3 regions of the Streptomyces sp. NPDC046379 genome follow, and region 2 is predicted to be linked to each of the others. Evidence: riboswitches for the same ligand, from Rfam matches in the RefSeq annotation. Region 2 holds a riboswitch; each other region holds the start of a gene.
What was found. A riboswitch is a leader RNA that binds a small molecule or an ion and turns the genes downstream of it on or off. The one in region 2 is predicted to bind cobalamin.
Positions count from the first base shown of each region.

Region 1: it holds a riboswitch for cobalamin, as region 2 does, so the genes downstream of both, ACZ6KF_RS23570 (ribonucleoside-diphosphate reductase subunit alpha) here and ACZ6KF_RS32210 (ABC transporter substrate-binding protein) in region 2, are expected to answer to the same signal.
Region 3: it holds a riboswitch for cobalamin, as region 2 does, so the genes downstream of both, ACZ6KF_RS21220 (energy-coupling factor ABC transporter permease) here and ACZ6KF_RS32210 (ABC transporter substrate-binding protein) in region 2, are expected to answer to the same signal.

Region 1 covers NZ_JBVJFP010000013.1:226,370-233,772, forward strand. The annotation lists gene mctP (monocarboxylate uptake permease MctP) at 1-1,593, shown strand, start outside; gene ACZ6KF_RS23565 (GNAT family N-acetyltransferase) at 1,663-2,172, shown strand; cobalamin riboswitch at 2,325-2,448, shown strand; gene ACZ6KF_RS23570 (ribonucleoside-diphosphate reductase subunit alpha) at 2,567-4,963, shown strand; gene ACZ6KF_RS23575 (ribonucleotide-diphosphate reductase subunit beta) at 5,014-5,970, shown strand; gene ACZ6KF_RS23580 (hypothetical protein) at 5,883-6,092, opposite strand; gene ACZ6KF_RS23585 (GlxA family transcriptional regulator) at 6,186-7,229, shown strand; gene ACZ6KF_RS23590 (bifunctional albaflavenone monooxygenase/terpene synthase) at 7,183-7,403, opposite strand, start outside.
Region 2 covers NZ_JBVJFP010000031.1:11,308-18,710, forward strand. The annotation lists gene ACZ6KF_RS32190 (sensor histidine kinase) at 1-714, shown strand, start outside; gene ACZ6KF_RS32195 (response regulator) at 711-1,388, shown strand; gene ACZ6KF_RS32200 (ABC transporter ATP-binding protein) at 1,891-2,709, opposite strand; gene ACZ6KF_RS32205 (FecCD family ABC transporter permease) at 2,706-3,782, opposite strand; gene ACZ6KF_RS32210 (ABC transporter substrate-binding protein) at 3,818-4,858, opposite strand; cobalamin riboswitch at 4,889-5,068, opposite strand; gene ACZ6KF_RS32215 (hypothetical protein) at 5,126-5,254, opposite strand; gene ACZ6KF_RS32220 (hypothetical protein) at 5,509-6,612, opposite strand; gene ACZ6KF_RS32225 (RNA polymerase sigma factor) at 6,609-7,184, opposite strand; gene ACZ6KF_RS32230 (hypothetical protein) at 7,181-7,403, opposite strand, start outside.
Region 3 covers NZ_JBVJFP010000011.1:293,307-300,709, reverse strand. The annotation lists partial or broken gene ACZ6KF_RS21225 (PQQ-dependent sugar dehydrogenase) at 1-2,277, opposite strand, end outside; cobalamin riboswitch at 2,563-2,745, shown strand; gene ACZ6KF_RS21220 (energy-coupling factor ABC transporter permease) at 2,776-3,465, shown strand; gene ACZ6KF_RS21215 (energy-coupling factor ABC transporter substrate-binding protein) at 3,462-3,887, shown strand; gene cbiQ (cobalt ECF transporter T component CbiQ) at 3,893-4,642, shown strand; gene ACZ6KF_RS21205 (energy-coupling factor ABC transporter ATP-binding protein) at 4,639-5,508, shown strand; gene ACZ6KF_RS21200 (catalase) at 5,686-7,344, shown strand; gene ACZ6KF_RS21195 (lipase family protein) at 7,402-7,403, opposite strand, start outside.

The DNA.
Region 1 (7,403 bases), on a different contig from region 2:
TTCATCTTCTTCTTCCTGGCCGTCACGGTCATGGGCTTCCTCGCCTCGCGCTGGCGCAGGGCCGAGAACGAGCACAGCCTCGACGAATGGGGCCTGGGCGGCCGGTCGTTCGGCACCTGGGTCACGTGGTTCCTGCTCGGCGGCGACCTCTACACGGCGTACACCTTCGTGGCGGTCCCGGCGGCGATCTACGCGGCGGGCGCGGCCGGGTTCTTCGCCGTGCCGTACACCATCCTGGTCTACCCGCTGATCTTCACCTTCCTGCCCCGCCTGTGGTCGGTCTCGCACAAGCACGGCTATGTGACGACGTCCGACTTCGTGCGCGGCCGGTTCGGCTCCAAGGGCCTGTCGCTGGCGGTGGCGCTCACCGGCATCCTGGCGACGATGCCGTACATCGCGCTCCAACTGGTCGGCATCCAGGCCGTGCTGGACGTCATGGGCGTCGGCGGCGGCGAGGACACCAACTGGTTCATCAAGGACCTGCCGCTGCTGATCGCCTTCGGCGTGCTGGCCGCGTACACCTACTCGTCGGGGCTGCGGGCGCCGGCGCTGATCGCGTTCGTGAAGGACACGCTGATCTACATCGTCATCGCGGTGGCGATCATCTACATCCCGATCAAGCTGGGCGGCTTCGACGACGTCTTCGCCAAGGCGGGCGAGGCGTTCGGCGAGACCAACCCGGCGACGGGCGCTCCGCGCGGGGCGCTGGTGCCGGGCGACGCGGGCCAGTGGACGTACGCCACGCTGGCGCTGGGCTCCGCGCTCGCGCTGTTCATGTACCCGCACTCGATCACCGCGACGCTGTCCTCGCGCAGCCGTGAGGTGATCCGCCGCAACACCACGATCCTGCCGCTGTACTCGCTGATGCTCGGCCTGCTGGCGCTGCTCGGCTTCATGGCCATCGCGGCCGGGGTCAAGGTGTCCAACGGGCAGCTGGCGATCCCGCAGCTGTTCGAGAACATGTTCCCGGACTGGTTCGCGGGCGTCGCCTTCGCGGCCATCGGCATCGGCGCGCTGGTCCCGGCGGCGATCATGTCGATCGCGGCGGCGAACCTGTTCACCCGCAACATCTACAAGGACTTCCTCAAGCCGGACGCCACGCCGGAGCAGGAGACCCGGGTCTCCAAGCTGGTGTCGCTGCTGGTGAAGGTGGGCGCGCTCGCCTTCGTCCTGACCATGGACAAGACGGTGGCCATCAACTTCCAGCTGCTGGGCGGCATCTGGATCCTCCAGACGTTCCCGGCGCTGGTGGGCGGCCTGTTCACGCGCTGGTTCCACCGCTGGGCGCTGCTGGCCGGCTGGGCGGTCGGCATGCTCTACGGCACGGTCGCCGCGTACGGCGTCGCCTCGCCGACGCAGAAGCACTTCGGCGGCTCGTCGAAGGAGATCCCCGGCATCGGCGAGATCGGCTACATCGGCCTCACGGCGTTCGTGATCAACCTGGCGGTGACGGTGGTCCTGACCTTCGTGCTGCGGGCGGTGAAGGCCCCCGACGGCGTCGACGAGACGCGCCCCGAGGACTACACCGCGGACGCCGGCGACCCGGGCGTCCAGGTGGAACTCCCGCCGGCCACCGCGGGATCGGCCCACTGACCGACGCACACCCCGGCGGGCCGTCGCAGGCAGGACCTGCGGCGGCCCGCCGTCGTGCACACTCCCCCCATGGACATCGTCATCCGCCCGGCGGAACCCGCCGAGTACGCGCCCCTCGGAGAGATCACCGCGCATGCCTATCTCCAGGACGGCCTCCTCGACTTCGGTGAGAGCGACGCGTACCTGGGCGAGTTGCGGGACGTGGCGAAGCGCGCCGCCCACGCCGAGGTACTGGTCGCCGTGCGCGACGGCGAGGTGCTCGGCGGCGTCACCTTCGTGCCCTCCGGCGGTCCCATGGCCGACATCGCGGAGCCCGGCGAAGCCGAGATACGGATGCTCGCGGTCGCGCACGCCGCACGCGGCCGGGGCGTCGGCGAGGCGCTGGCCCGCGCCTGCGTCGAGCGGGCGCGGAGCCTGACCGGCTGCAACGGCGTCGTGCTGTCCAGTCAGCGCACGATGCACGCCGCCCACCGCATCTACGAGCGGCTGGGTTTCGTCCGCACCCCGGAGCGCGACTGGAACCCCCTCCCGGACGTGGACGACGTCCTGCTGATCACCTACGCGCTCGCCCTGCGCTGACGCTCCTCCGACCCGACCCGACCCGACCCGGCCCGACCCGACCGCGGCCCGCCCTGACGCTTCGCCGTCCCCGCCTCCGGCACTCCCGCGCTCCGACGCGACACGGCGGGGCACAACATCTGGGGGTGCTTTCCGCGACCGACACAAGATGTATGCTCATGCTCGCTGCCGCCGCAGGGGAATCCGGTGCGAATCCGGAACTGTCCCGCAACGGTGTACACGCGTGTTCACGCACGCCTGTCGAGTCCGACGACCTGCCGGCAGCGCGCCCGGCCGACCGGCCCGGCGCATGACGTCCGGGCCTCGTGGAATGGGTCGGTGGACGCGACGCCGCGTGCGCTCGTGAGCTGCCCCGCCCTCGCAGGCCCCGTGCCGAGCGAGGGAGAGCCCCCACGTGACCATCGCGCCAGCGGATCCCGCTTCAGCGACCCAGGCGACACACACGACGCAGGCGACTCGGGCGTCGCAGTCGGCCCAGCCCGCCGACGACGCCCCCGGAGCCGCCCTGCTGCGGACCCTGACCGAGCTGACCGCCGACCTCCCCGGCGCCGACCCCGGACGGGTCGCCGCCGCCGCGCTGCGCGGCCGATCGGCGCACGCGGACGAGGCCGAACTGCGCGAACTGGCCACGGAGGCCGCCGCCGGCCTGATCTCCGAGGACCCCGCCCACTCGAAGCTCGCCGCCCGGCTGCTCACCCAGACCCTCCGCGCCGAGGCCGCCTCCCAGGGCGTCACCACGTTCACCGAGTCGGTCGCGACCGGTCACCGCGAGGGCCTCGTCGCGGACCGCACCGCGCGGTTCGTGCGCCTCCACGCCGACCGCCTCGACGCCCTGGTCGACCCGGCCGCCGACGACCGCTTCGGCTACTTCGGCCTGCGCACCCTGCACAGCCGCTACCTGCTGCGCCACCCGGTCACCCGCAAGGTCGTCGAGACGCCCCAGCACTTCCTGCTCCGCGTCGCCGCCGGCCTCGCCGAGGACGACACCGCGCGCGCGGTCGACGAGGTCGCCGCCCTCTACCGGCTGATGAGCCGCCTCGACTACCTCCCCTCCTCCCCCACCCTCTTCAACTCCGGCACCCGCCACCCCCAGATGTCGTCCTGCTACCTCCTCGACTCCCCGCAGGACGAGCTGGACTCGATCTACGACCGCTACCACCAGGTCGCCCGCCTGTCGAAGCACGCGGGCGGCATCGGCATCGCCTACTCCCGCGTCCGTGCCCGGGGTTCGCTGATCCGCGGCACCAACGGGCACTCGGGCGGCATCGTCCCGTTCCTGAAGACCCTCGACGCCTCGGTGGCCGCCGTGAACCAGGGAGGCCGGCGCAAGGGAGCCGCGGCGGTGTACCTGGAGACCTGGCACGCGGATATCGAGGAGTTCCTGGAGCTGCGCGACAACACCGGTGAGGACGCCCGCCGCACCCACAACCTGAACCTCGCGCACTGGGTCCCGGACGAGTTCATGCGCCGCGTCGACGCCGACGGCGCGTGGTCGCTGTTCTCCCCGTCCGACGTGCCGGAGCTGACCGACCTGTGGGGCGAGGAGTTCGACGCCGCCTACCGCGCGGCAGAGGAGAAGGGCCTCGCCCGCAAGGTCCTGCCCGCGCGGGAGCTGTACGGCCGGATGATGCGCACCCTCGCGCAGACCGGCAACGGCTGGATGACCTTCAAGGACGCCGCCAACCGCACCGCCAACCAGACCGCCGAGCCCGGTCACGTCGTCCACTCCTCCAACCTCTGCACGGAGATCCTGGAGGTCACCGACGACGGCGAGACGGCGGTTTGCAACCTGGGCTCGGTCAACCTCGGCGCCTTCGTGAGCGGCTCGGACATGGACTGGGAGCGGCTGGACGACACCGTCCGCACCGCCGTCGTCTTCCTCGACCGGGTCGTGGACGTCAACTTCTACCCGACCGAGGAGGCCGGCCGCTCCAACGCCCGCTGGCGTCCGGTCGGCCTCGGCGTGATGGGCCTCCAGGACGTCTTCTTCAAGCTGCGGCTGCCCTTCGACTCCCCCGAGGCACGCGCCCTGTCCACCAGGATCGCCGAGCGGATCATGCTGGCCGCGTACGAGGCCTCCGCCGATTTGGCCGAGCGCAGCGGCCCGCTGCCGGCGTGGGAGAAGACCCGTACCGCCCGCGGCGTCCTGCACCCCGACCACTACGGCGTCGAGCCCGCCTGGCCCGAGCGGTGGGCGGCGCTGCGCGAGCGGATCGCCGCCACCGGCCTGCGCAACTGTCTGCTGCTGGCCGTCGCGCCGACCGCCACCATCGCCTCCATCGCGGGCGTCTACGAGTGCATCGAGCCGCAGGTGTCCAACCTGTTCAAGCGCGAGACCCTCTCCGGCGAGTTCCTCCAGGTCAACCCGTACCTGGTGGAGGACCTCAAGCGGCTCGGCGTCTGGGACGCCCGCAGCCGTGAGGCGCTGCGCGAGTCGAACGGCTCGGTGCGGGACTTCGCCCGGATCCCCGAGGACGTACGGCGCCTGTACCGCACGGCGTGGGAGATCCCGCAGCGCGCCCTGATCGACATGGCCGCCGACCGCACGCCGTACCTGGACCAGTCGCAGTCGCTGAACCTGTTCCTGGAGACGCCGACCATCGGCAAGCTCTCCTCGATGTACGCGTACGCCTGGAAGCGGGGCCTGAAGACGACGTACTACCTGCGCTCCCGCCCGGCGACCCGGATCGCCCGCGCGGCACGGGCGGCCGTCCCCGCGCCGCCGGTCTCCTCCGACGAGGCCGTCGCCTGCTCCCTGGAAAACCCCGAGTCCTGCGAGGCCTGCCAGTGAAGACCAGCCAGAACCTGCTCGACCCCGGCTTCGAGCTGACCCTGCGCCCCATGCGCTACCCGGACTTCTACGAGCGCTACCGGGACGCCATCAAGAACACCTGGACCGTGGAGGAGGTCGACCTCCACTCGGACGTCGCCGACCTCGCGAGGCTGACGCCCGGCGAGCGGCATCTGATCGGCCGGCTGGTCGCCTTCTTCGCGACCGGCGACTCGATCGTCGCGAACAACCTGGTGCTGACGCTCTACAAGCACATCAACTCCCCCGAGGCGCGGCTGTATCTGTCGCGACAGCTGTTCGAGGAGGCCGTCCACGTCCAGTTCTATCTGACGCTGCTCGACACCTATCTGCCCGACCCGGAGGACCGCGCCGCCGCGTTCGCCGCCGTGGAGAACATCCCGTCCATCCGGGAGAAGGCCGAATTCTGCTTCCGGTGGATGGACTCGGTGGAGAAGCTGGACCGGCTCGAGACGCGGGCGGACCGGCGCCGCTTCCTGCTGAACCTGATCTGCTTCGCCGCGTGCATCGAGGGCCTGTTCTTCTACGGGGCCTTCGCGTACGTCTACTGGTTCCGCGGCCGGGGGCTCCTGCACGGCCTGGCCACCGGCACCAACTGGGTGTTCCGGGACGAGACGATGCACATGTCGTTCGCCTTCGACGTGGTCGACACCGTCCGTGCGGAGGAGCCGGAGCTGTTCGACGAGGAGCTGCGGGACGAGGTCACCGCCATGCTGCGGGAGGCCGTCGAGGCCGAGCTGCAGTTCGCGCGCGACCTGTGCGGCGACGGCCTCCCGGGGATGAACACCGAGTCGATGCGGCAGTACCTGGAGTGCGTCGCCGACCAGCGGCTGACCCGCCTCGGCTTCGCCCCGGTGTACGGCTCCGAGAACCCCTTCTCGTTCATGGAGCTGCAGGGGGTTCAGGAGCTGACCAACTTCTTCGAGCGGCGGCCCTCGGCGTACCAGGTCGCGGTGGAGGGCACGGTGGACCTGGACGAGGACTTCTGAGCCTTCGGCCGGGGATTCAGCTGCCGGTCGATCCGGCGCTCGTGGAACAGGCCCACGAGCGCCGGGGCGGCGAGGACGGCGGCGATGATCAGGACGGTCGCGTAGTCGCGGAATGCGTTCATGCGGTAAGTCTCGTCAGCGTGAGACGCTCCTGACAGTGGCAGGACTGACCGAGAACCTCGAATTCCTGCCAGCCGTACGGCACACTGGGGCGCATGCTCCAGAACGTGGCCGCCGTCCTCGTCGACGGTGTGAACCCCTTCGAACTCGGCGTCGTCTGCGAGGTCTTCGGCATCGACCGCAGCGACGACGGGCTGCCGGTGTACGACTTCGCGGTCGTCTCGGCCGAGGGACCGACGCTGCGTTCCAACGCCGGTTTCTCGGTGCAGGTCGAACACGGTCTCGACCGGCTGGAGTCGGCCGACCTGATCGCCGTGCCGGCCGGGTCCGCCTACGACACCCGGATCTTCCCGCCCGAGCTGCTGGCCGCGCTGCGCCGGGGCGTGGACCGGGGCGCGCGGGTGCTCAGCGTGTGCTCCGGCGCCTTCGTGCTGGGCGCCGCCGGGTTGCTGGACGGCCGGCGCTGCGCGGTCCACTGGCGGCACGCCGGTGAACTGTCCCGGCAGTACCCGAGAGCCGTGGTGGAGCCGGACGTGCTGTACGTCGACGCGGACCCGGTGATCACCTCGGCGGGCACCGCGGCCGGCATCGACGCCTGTCTGCACATCGTGCGCAAGGAACAGGGCCCCGAGGTCGCCAACCGGATCGCCCGGCGGATGGTGGTGCCGCCGCACCGGGACGGCGGCCAGGCCCAGTACATCGAGCGCCCGCTGCCCCGCTCGGAGGCCGACTCCGTCGCCGACGTGCTGGTGTGGATGGAGCGCAACCTCGACCGCGAGGTGACCGTCGAACAGCTCGCCGCCCGTGCCCTGATGTCGCCGCGCACCTTCGCCCGCCGCTTCCAGCAGGAGACGGGGACGACCCCGTACCGCTGGATCCTGCGCCAGCGCGTGCTGCTGGCCCAGCGGCTGCTGGAGGCGACGGACGAGACGGTGGACGCGATCGCCGGGCGTGCCGGGTTCGGCAACGCGGCGGCGCTGCGACACCAGTTCGTGCGGTCGCTGGGCACCACGCCGAACGCCTACCGGCGCACGTTCAGGGGCCCCGACTGCGATCCGCAGGCCGCCCGGCCGGGCGCCGGCAGGCGGCGGCTCACCGCTCCACCGGCCGCAGCAGCAGCCTGTGGGGACGGAGCGTGATGCCCACGCGGGTCGTGTCGTCGGAGCCAGGCACCTGTTCGAAGCGGTACCTGGTGGCCAGGGCCGCCGTCAGCAGGGTCAGCTGTGCCATGGAGAAATGGTCGCTCGGGCACTTCCGGTTACCCACGCTGAACGGGCTCATGGCATATTTGGGCACTTCCTTGGCACGTTCCG
Region 2 (7,403 bases):
CGCGAGTACGCCATTGCCCGCGCCGAGCACGTCGCCCAGGAGCGGGAAGAGGAGGCGCGTCGACGGGTGATCCAGGAGCGCATGCGCATCGCACGAGAACTGCACGACGTGGTCGCCCACCATCTCGCGCTCGCCAACGCCCAGGCCGGCACCGCCGCCCATCTGGCCCGGACCCATCCCGACCAGGCCATCGCCATGATCGCGAAACTGCCGGAAGTGACCGCCTCGGCCCTCCGCGAGCTCAAGGCCACCGTCGGCTTGCTGCGCCAGGACACGGACTCCCAGGAGTTGGCTCCCGCGCCGGGCCTGGAACAGCTGCCGCAGCTCCTCGCGACCTGCGCGTCAGCGGGCCTGGACGTCTCCGTCACCACCGAGGGCCGGCCACGACCACTCCCGCCCGGCCTGGACCTCACGGCCTACCGGATCGTCCAGGAAGCACTCACCAACATCACCAAGCACGCCGCCACACCCTCCGCACGAGTCCGGCTGAACTACACCCGCCACTACCTGACACTCACCATCACCAACGACTCCGGCTCACGTCCCAGGACCGCTCCCGGCCCCCCCGACCGCAGCCGTGGCTTCGGACTGCTCGGCATGCGCGAACGGGCCCTGTCGGCAGGCGGGACTTTCCACGCCGGCCCGCGCTCCGATGGCGGTTTCGAAGTGGCCTGCTCGCTCCCCCTTCCCAGCTCCGAGGAAAGCACCTCATGACCATCCGAGTTCTGCTCGCCGACGACCAAGCGCTGCTGCGGGCCACGTTCCGCATCCTCATCGACTCCGATCCGGACATGACCGTCGTGGCGGAGGCGGCCGACGGCCGGCAGGCCGTAGAGCTCACCCTCGAGCACCGTCCCGACGTCGTCCTCATGGACATCCGCATGCCCGACACCGACGGGCTGGCCGCCACGGCCGACATCTGCGCCCGGACCGAACTGTCGAGCACCCGGGTTCTGATCCTCACCACGTTCGAGAACGACGAGAACGTCGCCATGGCCCTGCGATCCGGGGCGAGCGGATTCCTCGGCAAGGACGTCGGCCCCGACGTCCTGCTGGCAGGCATCCGCACCGTGGCCGCGGGCGAATCCCTGCTCTCCCCCACGGCCACCCGTGCCCTGATCTCCCGCTTCCTGGCCACCCCGGCCGACCACGTGCCCCTCACCACGCCGGAACGCCTCAGCCTGCTCACCGAACGCGAACGCGAGGTCATGGCGCTGGCCGCGCTGGGCAAGTCGAACCACGAGATCGCCGACCAACTGGTCCTCAGCCCTCTGACCGTGCGCAGCCACATCTCCCGCGCGATGACCAAACTCCACGCACGCGACCGAGCGCAACTGGTCGTGATCGCCTACCAGAGCGGCCTCGTCCGGCCGGCCCCCGGCGGCTGACGCGCAGAACCGGCATGATCACCGCTATGCGCACCCCAGCTCTGTGACGGCGGCGTGGACACCGACCGGCAGATGGCCCGGCCGGCCCCCGAAGCCTCGGTCGCCGACAGCCTGCTCCACCCACGTACTGGTGAGCATCGGTGCAGCACAGAAGCGGCATCCTGCTGTACCGATCAGTTCTGGCCTCGCTCCGAGTCTGCCTCCGCTTCAGGCCACCGCAGCGCAGCTGCCGCAGCTCGCCGTCGGCATCGGCGGCCGCCTGGACGTGCTGGAACAGCCGCTCCCAGGTACCGTCGGCCGACCAGAGCCGATGGCGACGGCAAACACCTGATGACCCAGGACAACGCAGACTTGCTCCTGGTGTGGGACACCGCCGCTCTCAGTCCGTGAAGCCCTGTTGCGCGCACCTGCACCCCACGCCACCAGTCCTGTTTCACCCCGACGGCACCTGCGTACTGCCACCGCGACCCGTCCGCCTATGTGAGGCGGTAGGTGGCAGCCGTCACGATAAGGACTGATCCGCCGTGGCCGGTGCGGCCGGGTGCGGCTCGCCGGGGAGGAAGGTGACCTGGGGGGCGCCCGTACGGGGATGGACGGTGACCTCGCTCGTCACGCCGTAGACCTCCTTCAGTAGTTGGGGCGTGAGAATGGCAGCCGGCGGGCCGGAGGCGGTGACCGTGCCGTCGCGCAGGACGTACAGTCGGTCGCAGTAGTAGGCCGCGAGGTTGAGGTCGTGCAGGGCCACGAGGACCGTCGCCGGCAGGCGGCGCAGGATGCCCAGGACGTCCAGCTGATGCCGGATGTCGAGGTGGTTGGTCGGCTCGTCCAGGACGAGCAGGGACGGCTGCTGGGCCAGCGCGCGGGCGATGAGGACGCGTTGGCGTTCGCCGCCGGAGAGGCGGGCGAAGGGGCGGTGGGCCAGGTCGGTGGCGTGTACTGATTCCAGGGCCGTCTCGATCAGTTCGGCGTCTTCGGGGGTGTCCCCGTCGAGCAGCCGTTTGTGCGGGGTGCGGCCCATCGCGACGACCTCGCGCACCGTGAGGTCGAAGTCGGCGCCCGACTCCTGCACCACTGCCGCCACGGTCCGGGCGAGTTGCCGTACGGGCAGCGACCAGGCGTCGGCGCCGTCGACGGTGACGTGGCCGGTCACGGGGCGCAGGACGCGGTAGACGGCGCGCAGCAGGCTGGACTTGCCGCTGCCGTTCGGCCCGACTAGCCCGATGACCTCCCCGGGGCGTGCCGTCAGGGAGACGTCTTGGACGAGGCGGTGTGCGCCGGCGGTGAGGGTGACGCCGTCGATGACGAGTTCAGTGGCGGTCATGCCTCTCCTCGGTCGGTGGTCCGCCGTGCGTCGCGGCGCAGTAGCCACAGGAAAAACGGGCCACCGCACAGGGCCGTGAGCACGCCGACGGGGATCTCCATGGGTGCGGCGACAACGCGCGCGGCGATGTCGGCCCAGACGAGGAAGACGGCGCCGCCGAGCGCGGCCGTGGGAAGGACGCGGCGGTGGTCGCCGCCGACGACGAGGCGGACGATGTGCGGCAGCATCAGGCCGACGAATCCGATCGGTCCGCACGCCGCGACGAGGATGCCGGTGACCAGGGAGAGCAGGACGAACATGCGGGCGCGGAAGCGGGCTACATCAAGGCCCATAGTGGTGGCGGCCTCCTCGCCGGCGAGGAGCAGGTTCAGGTTGCGGGCCTGCACCAAGAGGACGGCGATGCCCAAGAGCAGGGCGGCGCTGGGCAGCCAGAGAGTGTCCCAGTTGACGCCGCCGAGGCCGCCGAGGGTCCAGGCGAGGACCGCGCGGGCTTCATTGCCCCGGTCGGTGGTCAGCAGCAGCAGGTCCAGTACGGCGGTCAGTACTGCGGCGACGGCCACACCCGACAAGACCAGCCGGGTCGACGTGATCCGACCGCCGGTGCGGGCGGTGACGTAGACGAGCAGCAGTGCCCCGAGTGCCCCCGCGAACGCGGCGACCGACAGCGAAACCGGCCCGAACAGGGTGACCTGGAACACGATCACCGCAACGGCGCCCAGGGATGCCCCGGAGGAGACTCCGAGCAGGTAGGGCTCGGCGAGCGGGTTGCGGATCAGAGCCTGCAGGGCGGTGCCCACGACCGCGAGTCCGGCGCCGGCCACCGCCCCGAGAAGGACGCGGGGCGCGCGGACGTCCAGCACGATGGTCTCCCGCGCCCGCGACCAGTCCGGTTCCGCCCAGTCGGCGCCCAGCGCGTGCGTCACGATGCCCCACACCTGGCCGGGCGGCACCTGAACCGAACCGATCGCCAGGCCCGCCGTGGCGGAGACCATCAGCAGGGTGGCCAGGACGACGAGCGTGACGGTGAGACCGGCCGGCCCGGCCCGCCTGTCGTCCTGTTTCCCCGGTTTCACGGCCCGCCCGGTGGCGTCGTCGGTGACCGGAGCCGTCACCGGAAGCTCTCGGGGTGGATGCCGCGGGCCAGGTCCTCCACCGCGTACGCGGACCGCACGCCGACCAGGGTGGCGGTCAACGGCAGCACGACGAACCGCTTGTTCCTGATGGCGGGCACGTCCCGCAGAGCGGGCTGGGCGAGCAGGAACTTCTTCTTCTGCTCGACGCTTCCGGCGCCCGCGTAGTCGTAGACCGCGATGACCTCTGGTTTGCGTTCGACGACCTGTTCCCAGGAGACGTCACCGAAGACGTCGTCGAGGCCGGCGAAGACGTTCTCGCCGCCGGCCAGCCGGATCAGTTCGGTGCCCAGGCTCTTGCCGCCCGCGGTGAAGGCGGTCTTGTCACCACTGTCGTAGACGAAGACGGGTACCTCGGGCTCGCCCTCGACGGCGTCGGTGACCTTGCCGACCCGCGCCTGGAGGTCGGAGACCAGCTTGTCCGCCCGGCCGGAGACGTTGAAGATCCTGCCAATGGTGCGGATCTCGTCGTAGGTGTCGGCCATCGTGACCCGCTTCTTGCCGCAGTACTCGCGGTTGAGGTGGGTGTCGATGCCGGCGTCGGCGAATGCCGAGCGGGAGCGGCCCTCATTCTCGGCGAAGGCGCTGCCGTAGCCGCCGTAGACCAGATCCGGTTCGGCCTCCAGGACGGTTTCGAAGGACGGCTCCTTCTTCGCCAGTTCCGGGATCGCCTCGTAGTCCTTCTTCAGTTCGGGCAGGACGGCGGAGTCGGAGAAGGCAGTGCCGACCATGCGGTCCTTCAGGCCCAGGGAGAGCATGAGTTCCGCCGGGTGCTGGTGGATGGTGACGACGCGGGCGGGCGCCTTGTCGTACGTCGTCTTCACGCCGCAGTTGTCGACGGTGACCGGAAAGCCGTCGGCCGACGAGGCCGCGGCCTTCGCGTCCTTGGCGGTGTCCTGAGACGATCCGCAGCCGGCGGTCAGCAGGGCCGCCGACAGTACGGCCGCGGCCGCCGCCCGCAGGGCGCGGCGTCGGCGGGCAGGGGTGAACAGCGGGGGACGGGACGTGCCGTCGTACACGTGAAGCCTCCTGGGGAGTCCGCGCTCCTCGGAACGGGCCCGCGACAGGCCAGTGTCCTGACTCCCGGATCGACGCTCCCCCTGGCCTTCCCGCGCGGCGCGCAGTGGCGTGTCGAAGGGTGCACTCCCCGGTCACAGTGGCGGGACCGTGCCGGACTCGCACCGGCTTCCTGTCTCCCGTCGCGGCGATGACCTGCTGATCCTACGATCCCCCGCGTCCTGGCCCAAGGGCGTGCGGACCCCGCCGCACACCCCTGCCGTTCTGCGTCACGCCTCGCGGACAGCCCGCAGCACCAGCCGCTCGGCGTTTTCGTCGTAGGGACGGCCGTCGAAGCGGGACATGAAGGACACCGTTCGTGCTGTGCGTGCCCTCTTGGACCCGAGCCCCCAGGACACGTACCGGGAACTCCTGGAGACGGCCCAAGTTCCTCGTTGACCTGGGTGGTCTCCCGGGACGTCAGCGACGAGTACGCCGAACTCGTCGAGCAGCTACTGCAGTCGCTGACCCCCGTGGAAGGCGTGGCGGAGCGGTGGGGCCGAGGCGAACCGCGTCGGCACTGGCGGGGCAACGCAGTCGGATATTTTTGGAGTTTCGGGTTGCTGGGACGCCGGGCAGCTGTGCAGACCCGCAGTCATCACGCCACCTCTCCTCATAGTTCGGCCGGGTCGCGGATGCTGGCGGTTCCGGAGCGGACGATCCAGGTTCCGCTGCCGCGCGGGGTCTCGTCGGAGCGGGCCTTGAGGTCTTCGACATCGAGGACCGGCGGCCACTGTGTGCCACGTTCCGACCAGTGGACTCCGCTGAGATCCATGCCGGTCAGGTCGACGTCGCTCAAGTCGGCGGTGGTGAAGTCATCCAGGAGCGTGTGCAGCGAGTTCTTATCGAGCATGGGGGGCTCTCGGCGGAGCGCCGCACCGATGGCCCGGCCAACCTCGGTAGTGCGGACATCGACGACGGTGCGGACGACGGTGCGCGCCGCCTCGCTGGCATGGTCGAGGTCGAGGTCGAGGTCGCTGGCACGGGCGAGGGCGAGGTCGAGGATGGAGTTGAGGTCGCGGGCGCGGGCGCGGGCGCGTTGGAAGTCGAGGTCGTGGTCGAGGCGGAAGTCGCGGTCGCTGGCGTGGTCGTCGCTGAGGGCGAGGTCGAGGAGGCCGTTGATGTAGCGGGCGCGAGCGCGGGCGCGTTGGAAGTCGCGGTTGATGGAGCCGTCGAGGTTGTGGGCGAAGCGGCCGGCGAAGTCACGGGCGTAGCCGAGGTTGCGGTTGAGGCGGCGGCCGAGGAGGGCGAGATCGAGGTCGCGGTTGAGGTCGCGGGCGAGGTCGAAGGCGAGGTCGAGGATGAGGTTGAGAGGGCGGACGATGATCACGGCGGGAGCGAGGAAATCGTGGTCGCGGGCGAGGTCTCGGAAAGCTTGTTTGACGTGGGGATGGTCGCGCAGGGTCATGCGGTCTGAAGGGCTGAGGGTGCGGAGGAGTTCCTGTGCGCCGGTGTGGTCGTGGGGGGCGCGGTGTGTGCTGGGCGGGGCGGCTGGTTCTGGGGTGGGGGGCAGGATGGCGGCGAGTCCGGCTTCGGTGTCCAGGACGGTGTCGAGGTCGTCAGCGGCGGTGTCCTGGCGGGAGTGGATGAGGATCTCGCGCAGTCCGGCTTCGACGTCGAGGACGTCGTCCAGTGCGCTGGTCAGGGCATGCTGGTGCTGAGCGAGCCGGCGGTCCACCGTCTGGTCGTCGTGGTGGTGTGCTCGGTGGTCGGTCACTGTTCCTCCTCCCGTGCCGTGAGGTAGGCGGCCGCGGAGCGGCGGGCTTTCATGAGGTTGGCGCGTACGGTCTCAGCGCGCAGGCCGAGGAGCTCGGCGATGTCGGTGGGGGTGAAGCCGGCCAGGGTCCAGGCCAGGATCTGGCGCTGTCTCGGCGGGAGGCTGCGCAGCACGGGCAGCACGTCATGCGTCGCCTCCCATTCCGCGATGGCGTCGGGGCGGGCCAGCAGGGATGTGGGCTCGGGTACTTCGTCGACGGGTTCTTCGACGGAGGCGATCCTGCGGGCGAGGGCGCGGGAGGCAGCTTTGTACACCCACGCCTTGGGGTGGGTGATGTCGGCCCAGTTCCGGTAGGCGTGGGTCATGACTTCCTGGGCGATGTCCGCGGCGGTCTGCACGTCGGCGCCGTGGCTGGCCAGGAACACGACCAAGGAGCGGATGCGAGTCCGGTAGAAGGCGGAGAACTCGGCGTCCTTCTGCTGCCGGGCATGGTGACGTTGTCCGGGCGGGCCGACGGATGGGAGCGCGGTGGACGGACGCTCGGCACCGTCTGCTGCGTCGTGGGTGCTCACGCGGCCTGATCCTCCCCACCGGCCGGAGTACGGATGATCGTCACGTGCAGGCGGTGGCCGTCACGGTGCCGGTCGTTCAGTTCGACCCGGTCGCCGGCCGAGACCTTCTCGGTGACGCCGAGAAGGTAGTGGTGCCGGTCCTGGTCGCGGCGCGCCTGCCAGCGTAGGCGCAGCCAGAGTGCCAGCAGTGTGAAGGTCTTGGCGGTGACGATTAAGACG
Region 3 (7,403 bases), on a different contig from region 2:
CACCTCGATGGTGCCGCCCGCTCCCGCGGAGGAGACCCGCGCCGTGAACGTGCTCGTGTTGTCCAGGGCGTAGGGGGTGAAGGCGATCCAGTCGCCGTTGTCGATGTGGCCGACGGTCCGGCCGCCGTGCGCGGGGGCGTGGTTGACGACCTGCACGCCCGACGCGGTGCCGTAGTGCTCGGCCTGCCGGTGGCTGGGCTGGGTGATGTGCTGGTCGTGGGTGGTGAGCGCGGGCTGGCCGTTCGCGCCCTTGTCGGTGTACTCGGCGTCGATGACGCCGAAGATGTTGGCGTTGGGGTCGTGTTCGCCGTCGGCGAGGGTCTGCAGGGTGCCGCTGCAGCCGGTGGCCGAGGTCTGCGGGTGGCCGTGGCTGTCGTGGCCGACGATGAAGGTGACCTTGACCTTGGAGCAGTCGACGGCGCCGTCCTCGGGGTCGGTGACCGTCACCCTGAACGGGATCGCCGCGCCGAAGTCGTAGACGCGGCCGTCCAGGGGCAGGTCGATGCTGACCGTGGGAGCGGTGTTGCCGACGGTGATCCGCACGGACGCGGTCGCCGACTTGCCGGTGGAGTCCGTGATCTTCAGCGTGGCCGTGTACTGGCCGTTGGCGGTGTACGTGTGCGAGGGGTTGGCCGCGGTGGAGGTGGCGCCGTCGCCGAAGGTCCAGGCGTACGAGAGGGCGTCGCCGTCGGGGTCCGAGCTGCCCGCGGAGGAGAAGGCGACCGCCAACGGGGCCCTGCCCGAGGTCACGTTGGCCTTGGCCTGGGCGATCGGGGCCCGGCCGCCGGTGACGTGCTCGATGCGGTAGAGGGCCGAGTTCTCGTCGCCGTTGAAGTAGCCGGTGCCGTAGTCGAGGACGTAGAGCGCGCCGTCCGGGCCGAAGGCCATGTCCATCACCTGGGTCCCGGTCCAGGGGAAGGCGTTGATGGACTGCACGGTCCCGTCGGAGCCGGACTCGATCCGCTTGATCCAGCGGCGCCCGAACTCACCGGCGAAGAAGTCCCCGTCGTACTCCTGCGGGAACTTCACCTCGGAAGTGGAGGCGGCGTCGTAGCGGTAGACGGGGCCGCCCATGGGGGACTCCGAGCCGCCGCCGAACTCCGGTACGGAGCCGCCGTCGTACGGGATCCAGGCGGGCTGGGCGGGCGGCAGGTCGGTCAGGCCGGTGTTGCGCGGCGAGGTGTTCTTCGGGGCCGCGCAGTCGAACTTCGCGCCGGAGGCCCCGGAGGCGAAGTCGTAGTCCGTGTACGCGTTGTTCGCTCCGGTGCAGTACGGCCAGCCGTAGTTGCCCGCCTTGGTGATCCGGTTGAACTCGACCTGGCCGGCGGGTCCACGAGAGGCGCTGGCGGTGCCGGCGTCGGGGCCGTAGTCGCCGAGGTAGACGATGCCGGTGGCCTTGTCGACGCTCATCCGGAAGGGGTTGCGGAAGCCCATCGCGTAGATCTCGGGCCGGGTCCGGGCGGTGCCGGGCGGGAAGAGGTTGCCGGCCGGGACGGAATACGATCCGTCGGCGTTGACCTTGATGCGCAGGACCTTGCCGCGCAGGTCGTTGGTGTTGCCCGAGGAACGCTGGGCGTCGTAGGCGGGGTTGCGGGAGGCCCGCTCGTCGATCGGGGTGTAGCCGTCCGAGGCGAACGGGTTGGTGTCGTCGCCGGTCGACAGGTACAGGTTGCCCGCCGCGTCGAAGTCGATGTCCCCGCCGACGTGGCAGCACAGGCCGCGCGAGGCGGGCACGTCGAGGATCTTCTTCTCGCTGGCGAGGTCGAGGGTGCCGTCCGTCCTCAGCACGAACCGGGAGAGCCGGTTGACGCCGTCGAACGGGGCGAAGTCGGCGGCCGTGCCGTCGGCCGGGGCGTCGCCGGCCGGGGTGGTCAGCTTGGGCGCGTAGTAGAGGTAGACGAACCGGTTGGCGGTGAAGCCCGGGTCCACCGCGACGCCTTGCAGGCCTTCCTCGTCGTGGCTGTAGACGTCCAGCTTCCCGGCGACGGTCGTGGTGCCGGCGGCGTTGGTGAGCCGCAGGGTGCCGTCCCGCGAGGTGTGCAGCACCGAACGGTCCGGCAGGACCGCCAGCGTCATCGGCTCGCCCGTCTCGGCCACGCCCTTGGCCAGCGTGACCTGCTGGAAGTCCCCGACGGCGGCCTCGGCCCGGACGCCGCCCGGGTCCGCGGGGGCGGCGGCCGCCGGTGCCGCCGGCAACAGAAGGCCGAGGACGCCCGCCACGGCGGGCAGCAGGAAGCGGAAACGGACACGTCTGCGTCCGAACGGTCTCGTGCGCACAGAAGTCTCCCAGTGGTGTGGGGTGGCGGCATGCCGCAGGGCATGCCGAAGGGAGTACGGGCGCGCGCCGTCGCGCCGTCGAGCCCCGGCCACGAGTCGCTCATGACCGGTTCATTTCAAGGAAGTTAGCGGGCTTGGTCCGGACCCGTAACCCCTTTCGTTCATGATCTCGATACTTTTTCCGCTGCCGGGACAAAGTGCGGGGGGCCGGTTCCGGGCGCACGGGTGAGCCGCCCGTGCCGTCCACCGCCCCCGTCCGCGCTTGTCAGCACCCTTGTGCGGGCACTACTGTCACCACGCCTTGGTGAACGGGAAATCCGGTGTGATGCCGGTGCGGCCCTCGCCACTGTGATCGGGAAGTCCGGCTCCGGCCCTCGCGGGCAGCCACTGGGTCCTCGGACCCGGGAAGGCGGAGCACGGGCGGTGGTACCCGTCAGCCAGGAGACCGGCCAAGGCGCGTCAACCATCCACGAGGTGCTGGAGAGGGTCTGCTGAGCCATGCACATAGCCGAGGGTTTCCTGCCTCCGGCGCACGCCGTCGCCTGGGGCGTCGCGTCCGCGCCGTTCGTCGTCCACGGAGTGCGATCTCTCACACGCGAGGTACGGGAGCATCCCGAGAGCACCCTGCTCCTCGGCGCCTCCGGAGCCTTCACGTTCGTCCTGTCCGCGCTGAAGCTGCCTTCGGTTACCGGGAGTTGTTCCCATCCGACCGGCACGGGCCTCGGCGCCATCCTGTTCCGGCCGCCGGTCATGGCGGTGCTGGGCACCATCACCCTGCTCTTCCAGGCGCTGCTGCTCGCGCACGGCGGCCTGACGACGCTCGGCGCCAACGTGTTCTCCATGGCGATCGCCGGCCCCTGGGCCGGCTACGCGGCGTACCGGCTGCTGCGGCGCTGTGAAGTGCCGCTGATGCCCGCGGTGTTCTGCGGCGCGTTCGTCGCCGACCTGTCCACGTACTGCGTCACCAGCGTCCAGCTGGCGCTGGCCTTCCCCGACCCGGGCAGCGGGTTCCTGGGCGCGCTCGGCAAGTTCGGGTCCATCTTCGCCGTCACGCAGATCCCGCTCGCGGTGAGCGAGGGCCTGCTGACGGTGCTGGTGATGCGGCTGCTGGTGCAGTCCAGCAAGGGCGAACTGACCCGGCTGGGCGTGCTGGTGGCGGGGCGCCGCGAGGAGGCGGTGGCCCGATGAGCCGCAACGCGAAGATCAACCTCCTGCTGCTGGCCGTCGTGGTGGCCCTCGCCGTGCTGCCGCTGGCGCTGGGGCTCGGCGACGACGAGGAGGAGCCGTTCGCCGGGGCGGACGCCCAGGCCGAGACGGCGATCACCGAGATCGAGCCGGACTACGAGCCCTGGTTCTCGCCCCTGTACGAGCCGCCGTCCGGCGAGATCGAGTCCGCGCTGTTCTCCGTGCAGGCGGCCCTCGGCGCGGGCGTCCTCGCCTACTACTTCGGCCTGCGCCGGGGCAGGCGGCAGGGCGAGCGGCAGGCCCGTGAAGCGCTGGGGCCCGAGGCGCCGAGGGCCGCGGAGCCCGAGCCCGCGGAGCCCGCGGGCGCCGGGGACGCCGCCGTGCCGGCGGGCCCGGAGGGCGGGTCCCGTCCCGGGCGGGACTGACCCGGGTGCTGCCGATCGACGCGGCGGCGCACAGCAGCCGCTGGCGCCGCCGCCATCCCGTGGACAAGGCCGTGCTCGGGCTCGGACTGACCGTGCTGGCGGTCTCGCTGCCGCCCTGGCCGGGCGCGGCCCTGGTGCTGGTGGCCGCGCTCGCCGTGCTGCTGGGCCCGGCGGGCGTGCCGGGCCGCCGGCTGTGGCGGGCCTACCGGGTGCCGCTGGGCTTCTGCGCGACCGGCGCGGTCACGCTGCTCGTCCAGGTCGGGGGCCCGGACGGGTTCCTGGCGCCGGCCGAGGGCGGGGCGGTGCGCGCCGGGGAGCTGATGCTGCGGACGTCGGCGGCCTCCCTCGGGGTGCTGCTCTTCGCCTTCACCACTCCCCTGTCCGACCTGCTGCCGCGGCTGGTGCGGGCCGGGGTGCCCGCGCCCGTCGTCGACGTCGCCCTGGTGACGTACCGGATGAGTTTCCTGCTGCTCGACTCGGTGCGCCGCGTCCGGGAGGCGCAGGCCGCCCGGCTCGGGCACGCGGGCCGCGCCGCCGCCTGGCGTTCGCTGGGCGGGCTCGGCGCGACGGCGTTCGTGCGGGCCTTCGACCGGGCGGCGCGGCTGCAGGCCGGGCTCGCCGGGCGCGGCTACGACGGCACCCTGCGCGTCCTGGTCCCCGAGGCCCGTGTCTCCCTCCCCTTCCTCGCCGGCAGCGCCGCCCTTCTCACGGCGCTGACCGCACTCACCTTCGTCCTGGAAAGGCCGCTGTCATGAGCGAGCCCGTGCCGGTCGCCCTGCACGGCGCGTCCTTCGCCTACGAGGACGGCCCCACGGTGCTGTCCGGCCTCGACTTCGAGGTGCGCGAGCACCGTGCGCTCGCCCTGCTGGGCCGCAACGGCAGCGGCAAGACCACGCTGATGCGGCTGCTCGCCGGAGGGCTGCGGCCCCGTACCGGCCGGCTGACCGTCGACGGCCGTCCGGTGACGTACGACCGCAAGGGCCTGACCCGGCTGCGGACGACCGTCCAGCTCGTCGTGCAGGACCCCGACGACCAGCTGTTCGCGGCGTCCGTCGGGCAGGACGTGTCGTTCGGCCCGCTCAACCTCGGGCTGTCCGACGCCGAGGTGCGGGCGCGCGTCGCGGAGGCCCTGGCCGCCCTGGACATCACCGCGCTGGCCGACCGGCCCACGCACCTGCTGTCGTACGGGCAGCGCAAGCGGACCGCGATCGCGGGCGCCGTCGCGATGCGGCCCCGGGTGCTGATCCTCGACGAGCCGACGGCCGGGCTCGACCCGGACGGCCAGGAGCGGCTGCTGGCGACCCTCGGCGAGCTGCGCGAGCGGGGCACGACGGTGGTGATGGCCACCCACGACGTCGACCTCGCCCTGCGCTGGGCCGACGACGCCGCCCTCCTCACCCCGTCCGGCGTGCGCACCGGCCCGGCCCCGACCGTCCTGGCCCGCACCGGCCTGCTGCGCGAGGCGGGCCTGCGCCTGCCCTGGGGCGTGGCGGCGGCCCGCCTGCTGCACGCCCAGGGCCTGCTGGCCGACCCGGCCCGCGGACCCCGTACCGCCGAGGAGCTGGCGGCGCGGGCGGCGGAGGCCGGGGCGCCCGGCAGGGGCGCCGCCGGACGGGCGTGAGCACCGCGCCGGCCGCCCGGCGACGCCGTGGGTGATTCACGGCATACCGCCGGAAGGCCGCACATGTGTTAGTCGTCCGCGTGGGCCGGGGTACTCGTAGGGCTTGCACTGATCGGCCGGCCGTTGCGCAGCGGACCCGCTCCGCGCGATGCCGGGACAGCCGAAGGAGTTCCCACCATGACGGACGTGTCCAGCAAGGGCCCCGCCCCGGGCGACGACCGCAAGGTACTCACCAACCGGCAGGGCCATCCTGTCTATGACAACCAGAACCAGCGGACGGTCGGCGCCCGGGGGCCCGCGACGCTGGAGAACTACCAGTTCCTCGAGAAGATCAGCCACTTCGACCGGGAGCGCATCCCGGAGCGCGTGGTGCACGCCCGCGGGGTGACGGCGTACGGCTTCTTCGAGGCGTACGGCGCCTGGGGCGACGAGCCGATCAGCCGTTTCACCCGGGCCAAGCTGTTCCAGGAGCGCGGCAAGCGCACCGACCTGGCCGTCCGGTTCTCCACGGTGATCGGCGGACGCGACTCCTCCGAGGCCGCGCGCGACCCCCGTGGCTTCGCCGTGAAGTTCTACACGGAGGACGGCAACTGGGATCTCGTCGGCAACAACCTGGGGGTCTTCTTCATCCGGGACGCGATCAAGTTCCCGGACGTCATCCACGCCCTCAAGCCGGACCCGGTGACCTTCGAGCAGCAGCCGCGGCGGATCTTCGACTTCATGTCGCAGACGCCGGAGTCGATGCACATGCTGGTCAACCTGTTCAGCCCGCGCGGCATCCCGGCGGACTACCGGCACATGCAGGGCTTCGGCGTGAACACCTACAAGTGGGTGAACGACGAGGGCCGCACGGTGCTGGTCAAGTACCACTGGATGCCGAAGCAGGGCGTGCGCAGCATGACCGAGGAGGATGCCGCGAACGTGCAGGCGCAGGGCCTCGGCCACGCCACGAAGGACCTGTACGAGGCGGTGGAGCGGGGCGACTTCCCCGAGTGGGAGCTGCTGGTCCAGATGATGGAGGACCACGAGCACCCGGAGCTGGACTTCGACCCGCTGGACGACACCAAGACCTGGCCCGAGCAGGACTTCCCGCCCAAGCCGGTCGGGCGGATGGTGCTCAACCGCATGCCGGAGAACTTCTTCGCCGAGAACGAGCAGATCTCCTTCGGCACCGGCGTCCTGGTCGACGGGCTGGACTTCTCCGACGACAAGATGCTCGTCGGTCGCACGTTCTCGTACAGCGACACCCAGCGCTACCGGGTGGGCCCGAACTATCTCCAGCTGCCGGTGAACCAGGCGAAGAACGCCGAGGTGCGCACCAACCAGCGCGACGGGCTGATGACGTACCACGTCGACGGCGCGGGCGAGAACCCGAGCGTGAACTACGAACCGTCGATCACCGGCGGCCTGCGCGAGGGCGAGTACCCGACGCACGACGAGCAGGGGCCGGAGATCCGCGGCCGGCTCACCCGCAAGCGCATCTCCCGGACCAACGACTACCTCCAGGCCGGGCAGCGCTATCTGCTCATGGAGCAGTGGGAGCGGGACGACCTGGTCAAGAACTTCGTCGACCTGCTGTCCCAGTGCGACCGGCCGGTGCAGGAGCGCATGGTGTGGCACTTCCTGCTGGTCGAGAACGACCTCGGGCTGCGGGTCGGCGAAGGGCTCGGCATCGGACCGGAGGACGTGGCCGGGCTGGAGCCGCTGGCCAGCCAGGACCTCACCGACGAGGACCGCAAGCGGCTGGCCAATCTGGGCAAGAACCCGCCGCGTGACGTGGAGGGCGTGACCATGACCCACTGCGTCCCCGACGAGCGGCACGTCGTCACGCGCTGATCCGCCCGTCCCGAAGGCCCGCCGGTTCCCCGGCGGGCCTTCGGCCTGTCCGGCGGGTC